DNA from 2 places in the Halomonas sp. DP8Y7-3 genome. Region 1 is predicted to be linked to the other one. Evidence: predicted binding sites of a transcription regulator. Region 1 holds the regulator's gene; the other holds the start of a gene.
What was found. The regulator FNR, encoded in region 1, switches genes on or off when oxygen is low (the NO sensors DNR and NnrR bind a similar motif). The targets are predictions, from matches to a motif close to TTGATNTANATCAA.
Positions count from the first base shown of each region.

Region 2: a site for FNR is predicted at 1,546-1,559, ahead of KUV86_RS05875 (peptidase U32 family protein). Genes of this name have one in related genera too.

Region 1 covers NZ_JAHVIO010000009.1:264,998-270,392, forward strand. Annotated here, with positions in the region: gene KUV86_RS10890 (hypothetical protein) at 1-147, shown strand, start outside; gene ttcA (tRNA 2-thiocytidine(32) synthetase TtcA) at 347-1,270, shown strand; gene fnr (fumarate/nitrate reduction transcriptional regulator Fnr) at 1,550-2,290, opposite strand; gene KUV86_RS10905 (sulfite exporter TauE/SafE family protein) at 2,449-3,135, opposite strand; gene ccoS (cbb3-type cytochrome oxidase assembly protein CcoS) at 3,145-3,384, opposite strand; gene KUV86_RS10915 (heavy metal translocating P-type ATPase) at 3,381-5,395, opposite strand, start outside.
Region 2 covers NZ_JAHVIO010000004.1:143,963-149,357, reverse strand. Annotated here, with positions in the region: gene KUV86_RS05880 (U32 family peptidase) at 1-418, opposite strand, end outside; gene KUV86_RS05875 (peptidase U32 family protein) at 482-1,477, opposite strand; gene KUV86_RS05870 (CoA-acylating methylmalonate-semialdehyde dehydrogenase) at 1,802-3,298, opposite strand; gene KUV86_RS05865 (aminotransferase class III-fold pyridoxal phosphate-dependent enzyme) at 3,516-4,880, opposite strand; gene KUV86_RS05860 (FadR/GntR family transcriptional regulator) at 5,197-5,395, shown strand, end outside.

The DNA of each region.
Region 1 (5,395 bases):
CGCACCCGTGACCTGTGGGGGATGGTCAAGTTCTGGGAGAAGCGTCTGACGCTGACGGTGAGTGAGCACGCCTGGCAACGCTTCGGCATCTTGCTGCTGTTGCTTGGTGTGGTGGCGCGCTATCTGCTGGCACTACAAGTCGTCTAGCCACAGGTCGTCTTGTCACAGGTCCTCTCTTCACAGGGCGGCTAGTCACAGGGCGGCTAGTCAAAAGCACCTTGGCCCAGGATACGCGGTTGTGAACCAGCGTAATCGCAGGGGTGAGTGGTTGCTGACTTCTTCGCCTGTAGCGGACGTGAGTGATAGACTAGCGGGTCTTCATTTTCAGCCGTGATGTGCCCAGCCCATGTCTGCTCAGCCCGCTTCCGCCTCCCTGTTTGATCCCCGTGTCCTCGACCGTCGTGATGCCGCGTCCCCGGCAGCTGACGACGAGCGCGCCCAGGCCAAGGCCAAGCGCGAGTTCAACAAGCTGCAGAAGCGTCTGCGGCGTCAGACCGGCAACGCCATCATCGATTACGGCATGATTCAGGAAGGCGACAAGGTCATGGTATGCCTGTCCGGCGGCAAGGACAGCTACACCATGCTCGAGATTCTTCGCAGCCTGCAGCGCAATGCGCCGGTGAACTTCTCCCTGGTGGCGGTCAACCTCGACCAGAAGCAGCCCGGCTTTCCCGAGCACGTGCTACCGGACTACCTGGACAGCATTGGCGTGGACTACCACATCCTCGAGCGTGACACCTACTCGGTGGTGAAGGAAAAGACCCCCGAGGGCAAGACCACCTGCGCGCTGTGCTCGCGACTGCGCCGAGGGTCGCTGTACGGTTTTGCGGAAGAGATCGGTGCGACCAAGATTGCCCTGGGACACCACCGCGAGGATATTCTCGAGACGCTGTTCCTCAACATGTTCTTCGGAGGAAGTCTCAAGGCCATGCCGCCCAAGCTGCTGTCCGATGATGGCAAGAACATTGTCATCCGGCCGCTGGCGTACTGCCGCGAGGCGGACATCCAGGCCTACAGCGATGCCATGGCCTTTCCGATCATTCCCTGCAATCTCTGCGGTTCGCAGCCCAACCTGCAGCGCCAGGTGGTGAAGGAAATGCTGGCAGAGTGGGAGGCCAAGCACCCTGGGCGCCTGGAGAGCATGTTCAAGGCCGTGACCAACGTGGCACCCTCGCAGCTGGCGGACCGCGAGCTGTTCGACTTTGAAGGGCTGGAGGCCGAGCAGGCGCATCGCCAGGCTCGGCGTATTGATATCGTTGATGCCGACTAAGCTCGCCTGAACACGCCCTGCTGAAGAGCCTCTGCTGAACATGCCTTGCTGAAAAGGCACTGCTGAAGCGTGAAGCGAGCTAGGGCCACATCACGCAGTGGCCCTCTTCAATGTCTGAACGCTCGTCCCGATAAGATAGCAAGAGGCCGCATCCTGGGATGCGGCCTCTTTTGTTGATGGAGCCGGTATATCGTCGCCCTACCTAGGGGGGCTGGGCTTGGGGCGTGGCACGACGTCTATCGGTCGCTGTCGGCCGCAGGCCCTGTCAGCGCCGCGGGATCAGCTGGCGTCGGTGTCAGCCAGGTTCGACAGTGAGGCGAGGTCCAGGATATTGACCTCCCGTCCAGAGACCGCCACCAGGTCCTGCTGTTGAAAGCGCCCCAGAATGCGGCTGACCGTTTCGACGGCAAGTCCCAGGTGGTTGCCGATATCTGCCCGGGACATGGACAGGCGGAAGCTGAACGGCGAGTAGCCGCGACGTCGGAAACGGTCGGACAGACCGAGGAAGAAGCAGGCCAGTCGTTGGTCAGCGGTCTTGCGCGACAGCAGCTGCATCATGCGGCGATCTTCGCGCAGCTCCTTGCTGAGGGTGCGGAACAGTTGCGCGCGTAGTTCCGGCAGCGTCTGGGTCAGGGCGTCAAGGCGATCGAAGGGAATCTCACATACGGTCGTGGTCTCGAGTGCCACCACGCTGCCGGGGTATCTGCCGTCGTCGATGCCATCCAGGCCGACCAGTTCACTGGGCAAGAAGAAGTTGGTCAGCTGCGCTTCGCCACTACCCTCGGTGGTGATCTGCTTGAGACTACCGGAGCGAACCGCGAAGACGCTCGTGAAGCGATCTCCCTGCTCGACCAGCCGAGTGCCCTTCTTGATCGGAGGGTGACGACGGATAATGGAATCGAAGCGCTCGAGGTCAGCGGTCTCCAGCGACAACGGAAGGCACAGGGAACTCAAGCTGCAGGACTCGCAACGAGTCTCATGTAGCATGGGGCGCCGTCGATCTTGGGCCGATGGACTCATTCGCAGCTCCTGTGGGTCTGGGGTTCATGATGAGCAGGGCATGTAGGAAACTGGCTTGCCCTAGCTGCATGCTATTGTCGCTATTCTACACGCAGATATTGGGCCAAAGGTGCATATACCTCTTTTGCCTCAATAATCTGGCGGCGATATGATGGTCGTCAATTTCCTACAATTTGTAGGATATTCCATACAGCTAAACCGACAATCATGCCCGCTGCCATAAATCGAGTGGCAGGGTGTGCCAGCAAACTCTGCAGTTGGCGTGCAGCAATCCCTGTTGTCACTAGTGCCGGTAGCGTTCCCAGGCCAAAGCAGAGCATGAGTAGTGCTCCACGGGCAGGGTCTGCGATGGCCATGCTCCATGCCAGCATGGAATACACCAGGCCACAGGGCAGCCAGCCCCAGATGGCCCCGAGTGCAATCGCCTGAGGTAGCTTGACCACTGGCAACAGGCGACGTCCTGCTGGCTCCAGGTACCTCCACAGGCGCTGGCCCAATGCCTCCAGCCAGCGTAGCCCTTTCCACAGGTTGGCAATGTAAAGCGCCATCGTGATCAGCATCAGGCTGGCAACCACCTGCAGCAGGTCCCGCATGCCCGGTGCCAGCGCCACCACAGAGCCTAGGCTTGCGACCATAGCGCCTGCCAGGCAGTAGCTGAACAGACGCCCCGAGTTGTAGCCGAGTAGTAAAATTCCTACACGAATAGGGTGGCGCATGCTCGGGGGAATGGCAAAGGTCAGGGCACTCATTATACCGCCGCACATGCCGATGCAATGTGCTCCGCCAAGCAGCCCGAAGACAAACGCCGCCATCGCGGGCGGCAGGTCTAGACCTACTGGGTTCATGCGTTCTGCTCAGGATCCAGGGGGTGGCGTGGAATCATGCTCGTCGGCTGCTGCGTCATCGACCGGCGTCTCTCTTGCCGGCTTTCTGGATGGGTTCGGTGTCGGCGGGTCTTCGTCCTCGAACAGGATGCGATAGGCAGGCCCCTCCAGATCGTCGAATTGATCGTTGCGAACCGCCCAGAAAAACGCCCATACCGCCAGACTCAACAGGATCAGCGACAGCGGTATCAACAGATAGAGAATGTTCATTGAGCATGTGCCGCTACGGCAAGACGTGAGGATGATGGCGGCGCCGCGCGTCGCAGGCGAAGGGCATTGCCTATGACCAGCAGCGAGCTGATCGACATGCCGATGGCGGCGAGCCACGGAGGCACGAAGCCCAGCGCGGCGGCGGGCAGCGCGACGACGTTGTAGAGCACTGACCAGGCGAGGTTCTGGCGAATGATGCGGCGCGTCTGGCGTGCGCTATGGATAGCCTGGACGATACGCTCCAGCGGCTCGCCGAGCAAGATCAGGTCGGCGCGAGTGCGGGTCAGGTCACTGGCGCCAGCAACGGCAATGGCGAGGTCCGCCCCGGCCAGAACGGGCACATCGTTGATGCCATCTCCCACCATGGCAACGACCTCTCCCGCTTGCTGACGCTTGCGGACCAATGTGAGCTTGTCCTCGGGACTGGCGTTGCCGTGCCACTGCGCTACCCCCAGCTGATCGGCCAGTGGCTGAACGTTGCCGGGGCGATCGCCGGACAGGATCTCGATCTCGATACCCGCTTCGCGGATAGCCGCAAGGGTCATGGCGGCGTCTGTGCGGGGCTGGTCGTGTAGCTGGAACCAGGCGACAGCCTGCCCCTCGCATGCCAGCAGCAGCCACAGGCCGTCGCCTGGTACGTCGAGGGGGGGCTGGCTGGTCAGGGCAAAGTCCGGGCGTCCAAGGCGCCAACACTGCCCAGCCAGGTAACCTTCGACACCCTGACCGGGGACGTTGCGAATGTCGCTGGCCGTGACTCGGGCGTCGCGCCAGGGCCGGAAGGCATGAGCGACCGGGTGCTCCGAGCCGACTTCCAGCGCTGCGGCCAGCTGACGAGGGTCGATGCCTGCAAGGCAGTCTGCCGTGAGGCGTCGGTGCTCGGCCAGGCGCAGCTGGCCTCGAGTCAGGGTGCCGGTCTTGTCAAAGATGATGCGGTCGAGGCGGGCCAGGGTTTCCAGCGCATCGGCGCGAGCGACCAGCACGCCGGCGCGACGCAGACGCCCGTGGGCGACGGTCAAGGCGGTAGGCGTGGCCAGTGCCAAGGCGCAGGGACAGGTGACGACAAGCACCGACAGGGTGACCCACAGGCTACGACTGGGGTCGATCCACCACCAGGCCATGGCGACCAGCGTGGTGATGATCAGCAGATTCAGGACAAAGCGGTGAGACACCTGCTCTGCCACCTTGGCGATACGCGGGCGATGGGCAAAGGCTCGGTCGGTAAGGTCAAGGATGCCCGCTGCGCGGGTCGCGTCACCGACACGCAGGACGTCGAGCTCCACCGGGCTGTCGATGCACAGCGTGCCAGCGTGAACGATATCGCCCTGTCGTCGTAGTGAGGGCAGCGACTCACCGGTCAGCAGCGATTCGTCGATCTGTGCCACGCCTGATGTCAGGACGCCGTCAGCCGGAATCAGTGAGCCAGGACTGACGCGCACGCGATCACCCGGTTCGAGCTTGCTGGCGGGAATGACCCGTTCGTCGCCATTGGCCTCGACGCGCACTGCAGCGCTGGGCAAGGCGCTGGCCAGAACGTTGCCCTGGCGCCCGTAGTGGGCGCGGGCGCGGGATTCCAGATAGCGACCGAACAGCAGGAAGAAGGTGAACATGCTGACCGAATCGAAGTAGCGATCTCCCGATTGGCTGACCACCGACCAGCAGCTCGCCAGGTAGGCGCCACCGATGGCCAGGGAGACGGGAACATCCATGCCGAGTATGCGCGAGCGTACGTCCCGCAAGGCGCCCAGGAAGAACGGTTGAGCGGCATACAGCACGACAGGCGTCGTCAGCGCCAGTGATAGCCAGGCAAACAGCTGGTCGAAATCAGCGCTGAGGTCCCCGCTGTCGACGTAATGGGGGATCGAGAACATCAGCACCTGCATCATGCCTACCGCTGCCACTATCAAGCGGCGAACCATCTGGCGCGACTGGTGCTTGAGGCGCAGTTGAGCCTGGTCGGGTTCGTAGGGTTGCGAGGGGTAACCGATGGCCGCCATCTCGGCAAGAATGCGTG
Region 2 (5,395 bases), on a different contig from region 1:
AACGGAACATGCCGCAGTCCTTGAGCACCCTGAGGCTTGGCACGTTGTAGAGATTGAGGGCGGCGCCGCCGACAAACGGCAGTCCTGCTTCCGATAGTCGGTGTACTGCTCCCATGTCGTTGGCCTCAATGAGAAAATCACCGTTATCACACAGCTTGGCCAGGTCGCGCAGGTCGGCGTTGGACTCGATCAGGGTCTGGGAGCCGAGCATCACCTGCTTGCCGGCGGCGGCGAGCTGGTGGCCGATCTCCAGCCAGTCGGCAAGCTTCATGTCTCGTCGGCGCGAGCACACGGTTTCGCCCAGGGTCACAGCAGAGAGCGGCCAGTGGCAGGCCCGTTCATAGAAAGCGAAGTAGCGCTCACGGGTCCAGTAGAAGGATACCGGGCCAAGGCTCAACTCCAGTGAAGCAGCAGTCATCTCGCCTCCTGTCATTTCCAGTTGCGCTCGTAAGCGCCTATTTCCAGTTGCGCTCGTAAGCGCCTATTTCCAGTTGCGCTCGTAAGCGCCTAGGGTGTGGGTGGAGCCTTCGGCCAGCGGCGCCAGGGCGGCATCCCATTGGGGCTGCGGACGATAGTCGTCGCCGTGGCTTGCCAGATGATCCAGCGCCTGGCGCCACACCCGGGTGACGCTGCCCACGTAGGCCGGGCTGCGTTGGCGTCCTTCGATCTTGATCGCCTTGATACCGAGGTCGGCCAGTTGCGGCAGCAGGTCCAGGGTATTGAGGCTGGTCGGCGCTTCGATGGCGTGGCCGATCTCGCCCTCGACGTTGAAGCGCCCCTTGCACAGGGTTGGGTAGCCGGCCTGCTCATCGGCGCGGTAGCGATCGATCAGGACGCCGTTCAGGCGTGATTCGCGGCCGCTTGCGGTCTCTTCCCAGCGCACATGGGCCGCGGGCGAGCACACGCCGTGGGTATTGGGGGACTCGCCGGTCAGGTAGGAGGAGAGGTAGCAGCGGCCCTCGGCCATGATGCACAGGCTGCCGAAGGCGAACACCTCCAGCTCCACCGGGCTATGGCGGGCCAGGGCTCTCACCTGCTGGACCGACAGTACCCGAGGCAGCACCGCGCGGCGGATACCGAACTCTCGGTGATAGAACGACAGCGCCTCGTGGCTGGTGGCGGACCCCTGCACCGACAGGTGCCGGGGGAGCTCCGGGTGACGCTCGGCGGCGTAGGCCAGCAGTCCAGGGTCGGCCAGGATCAGGGCATCGACCCCGAGCGCGGCGGCCTGGTCCACCGCCTCGCACCACTGCTCAAGGCTTGCTTGCTGGGGATAGGTATTGATGGCGCAGAACACCCGACAGCCGCGGGCGTGGGCATAGGCGATACCTTCCTTCGCGCGCTTGTCGGTGAAGTTGAGCCCGGCGAACTGGCGGGCATTGGTGGCATTCTGAAAACCGAAGTAGACCGCATTGGCGCCCTCGTCCACGGCGCGCTTCAGGGCGGGCAGGCTACCCGCGGGACAGACCAGTTCCATGTGAATCCTCGGCAGTGGGCTCTGCGTGAACAGTGGCGCCATGCTAGCCCCGGTGCTGCCCACCCGGCTTGATGCATATCAGTGCACGGGGAGGGCGGGAGTGCCCATGTGATGGCGCGGGTGAGAGCAAGGTCGATGGGAGGAGGGGCACGTTGCTGCAATAGGGTGTGGATAAGTATGCGGTTTGACTGTGAATAAGCGTGTGGTAATCGGTGGATGGGCTGTGCAAGGGATCTGTTCGCCGCTCGGCCTGGAGTGACAATAGCGTGTGACGGCAAAAGAAAACGGGCCCCTGGGGGCCCGTTGTTGTATCGAATGCAGGGGTTACTGTCCGCCGGAAGGGAAGTTGAACTCTGCCTTGGCGGTCTCGAAGGAGGATGGCCAGCGCTGGGACACGGCCTTGCGGCGAGTATAGAAGCGCACCGCGTCAGGGCCGTAGGCATGTAGGTCACCAAACAGCGAGCGCTTCCAGCCACCGAAGCTGTGGCTTGCCACCGGTACCGGCAGCGGCACGTTGATGCCGACCATGCCAACCTCGATGGCATCGGTGAAGCGGCGAGCAGCTTCACCGTCACGGGTGAACAGGCAGGTGCCGTTGCCGTACTCGTGGGCGTTGGTCAGGTCGATGGCTTCATCCAGGCTCGATACCCGCACCACGCACAGCACCGGGCCGAAGATTTCTTCTGCATAGATGGTCATCTGCGGGGTAACCCGGTCGAACAGGCAGCCGCCGACGAAGAAGCCGTCTTCATGGCCTTGCACCACCAGGTCGCGCCCATCGGCGACCAGGTCGGCGCCTTCCTGAATGCCCTTCTCGATATAGCCGAGCACCTTGTCACGATGCTGGGCGGTGACCAGGGCACCCATGTCCAGGCCCTTGTCGGTGCCGGGGCCGATCTTCAGCGCGGCGATCTTCGGCGTCATCGCCTCGATCAAGCGATCAGCGGTGTCATCGCCGACACACACCGCCACCGAAATGGCCATGCAGCGTTCGCCAGCGCTGCCGAAGGCAGCCCCCATCAGGGTGTTGGCGGCATTGTCGATGTCAGCGTCGGGCAGCACGATGGCGTGGTTCTTGGCGCCACCGAGGGCCTGCACGCGCTTGCCGCTTTCGGCGCCACGGCGGTAGATGGTTTCGGCGATGGGAGTGGAGCCAACAAAGGAAATGGCCTTGACGTCGGGGGCATCCAGCAGCGCCTCCACGGTCTCACGGCCACCTTGTACGACGCTCATGATGCCCTGGGGCAGGCCCGCCTCTTCCAGCAGCTTGGCGACCGCGACCGCCGCGGAGGGGTCCTTTTCGGAAGGCTTGAGGATAAAGGCGTTGCCGCAGGCAATCGCCATCGGGTACATCCACAGCGGCACCATGGCCGGGAAGTTGAACGGAGTGATGCCCGCGACGACCCCCAGCGGCTGGAAGTTGGAGAACGCGTCAATGGAGGGGCCCACGTTGTGGGAGTATTCGCCCTTGAGCAGTTCCGGTACGCCGCAGGCGTATTCCACGTTCTCGATACCGCGCTTGAGCTCGCCCATGGCGTCTTCGACGGTCTTGCCGTGTTCCTCGCTGATCAGCTGGACCAGACGCTCGGCGTCACGCTCCAGCAGCGCCTTGAACCGGTACATCACCTGAGCGCGCTTGGCTGGCGGGGTGTCGCGCCAGGCCGGGAAGGCGGCCTTGGCTGCCTCGATGGCGGCCTGCACGGTGGTGGCATCGCCCTCGGCCACCTGGCGGATGGTAGCGCCGGTGGCGGGATTGGTGACCGGCAAGGTGCGGCTGGACTCCAGGTCCTGGCCATTGATCCAGTGACTGACGTATTCCATTGAAGACCTCTTGTCTTTAAGGGTGATGTCTGGACGGTGGGTCCAGCGACGATATCGGTGTGAACAGTGGCCACAGGCAGGCATGACACCTGCCTGTGGATAATGCTGTGAATGATGGGTGTAAAGGTTGTCCACAGGCTGTCGATGTGGCGTGGATAACCGTTCTTGCTACTCACCCGTCAGCGCTGATGTTTGGCCCCTGGGGCGCTCAATGTGCTTACGCCAGGCGGTCGAGGGTGGTGGCCACGGCGTCGAACAGTCGCTCGAGCTCCGCCTCTGTGGTGCCGAAAGGAGGACCAAACTGCAGGGTATCGCCGCCAAAGCGCACGTAGAAACCCGCTTCCCACAGGGCCAGATGTGCGTCCCTTGGGCGAATGCTCGGGTCTCCGTCCCTTGGTGCCAGCTGAATCGCTCCGGCCAGGCCATAGTTGCGGATATCGACCACATGGGGGCGACCCTTCAAGGCATGCAGACGGTCCTCGAATGCGGGGGCGATGGCCCTGACCTGGCCGGGAAAGTCTTCCCGCTCCAACAGCTCCAGCGACGCCAGGGCCGCGGCACAGGCCACCGGATGTCCGCTGTAGGTGTAGCCATGGGTGAATTCGATGGCGTGCTCGGCACCGCCTGCGTGCATGAAGGTGTCGAAGATCTCGCTGGACGCAATCACCGCGCCCATGGGCACCGTACCGTTGGTGATCTGCTTGGCCACCGTCATCAGGTCTGGCGTCACCCCGAAGGCCTCGGCTCCGGTGCGGGCACCGCTGCGCCCGAAGGCGGTAATGACCTCATCGAAGATCAGCAGGATATCGTGGGCCGAGCAGATCTCGCGCAGACGATCCAGGTAGCCCTTCGGCGGAACGATGACGCCGGCCGAGCCTGACATCGGTTCGACGATCACCGCCGCGATGTTGGAGGCGTCGTGCAGGGCGATCTGCTCGAGCAGGGCGTCGGCCAGCTCTGCCCCGGTGTCGGCCTGGCCGCGGGTAAAGGCCAGTGACGGTTGCAGGGTATGGGGCAGGTGGCTGGCGTCCATCAGCTGGCCGTAGTGCTTGCGGTTGCCGCCGATCCCGCCAAGGCTGGTGCCGCCGACATTGACCCCGTGGTAGCCCTTGGCGCGGCCAATCATGCGGGTCTTTTCCGGGCGTCCCTTGAGGCGCCAGTAGGCCTTGGCCATCTTCAACGCGGTATCGGCGGACTCGGAGCCAGAGTCAGTGAAGAACACATGGTCGAGCCCCTTGGGGGTCAGGCTGGCGACCTTTTCCGCCAGCTTGAAGGCCAGCGGGTGGGACACCTGGAAGCTCGGCGCATAGTCGAGGCTGCCGAGCTGCTGGGCCACCGCCTGTTGAATCTCGACCCGGTTGTGACCTGCGCCGCAGGTCCAGAGGCCTGACAGGGAATCAAACAGCCGACGCCCGCGATCGTCGATGAAGTAGCGACCCTCGGCCCCGTGGATCAGCCGTGGGTGAGCGTGGAAGTCCCGGTTGGCGGTGAACGGCATCCAGTAGTGATGGTTCAGGTCGCTGTTATCCGCTGTCCCTGCGGTGGCGTCGGGGCGATTCTCCAGAGTGTCGAAGGTCAGCATGGTGGGTCTCCTGTCAGCCGCCTGGGGCCGGGGCCTGGTGGTCATGGCCTGTCGTTGTCGTGGTCTAGCTGTCTTATCTGGTCTGTCTTGTCCGGGCTGTCTAGGTCAGGCTAAGCGCCGAGCGGTGATAGCCGGATGGTCGTGACATAACGGCAGCATGGCGTCTGTAGAAAGTTGATAAAACACCACTCTGTTTTCGCTTAGGTAAGTAAATCTAAACGTAATTGGGTCTGCTGGCGTTGGCATAAATTGACTTGACCAATTCGCGCATTGGGACTAATCCTTATATTTATTCGAATAAATGACCGAGATGCCCGTGCCGACTTCTTTTCCCCAGCGCCGTCAGAAGCTCGCCGACCTGATCTGCGAGGACATCAAGCAGAAGATCGTGATGGAGAACCTGTCGCCAGGGGACCGGCTGCCCAACGAAAAAGCCCTGATGGAGCGCTATGAATGCGCCAAGGGCACGATTCGTGAGGCCCTCAGGGTGCTTGAGGTAGAGGGGCTGGTAGTGC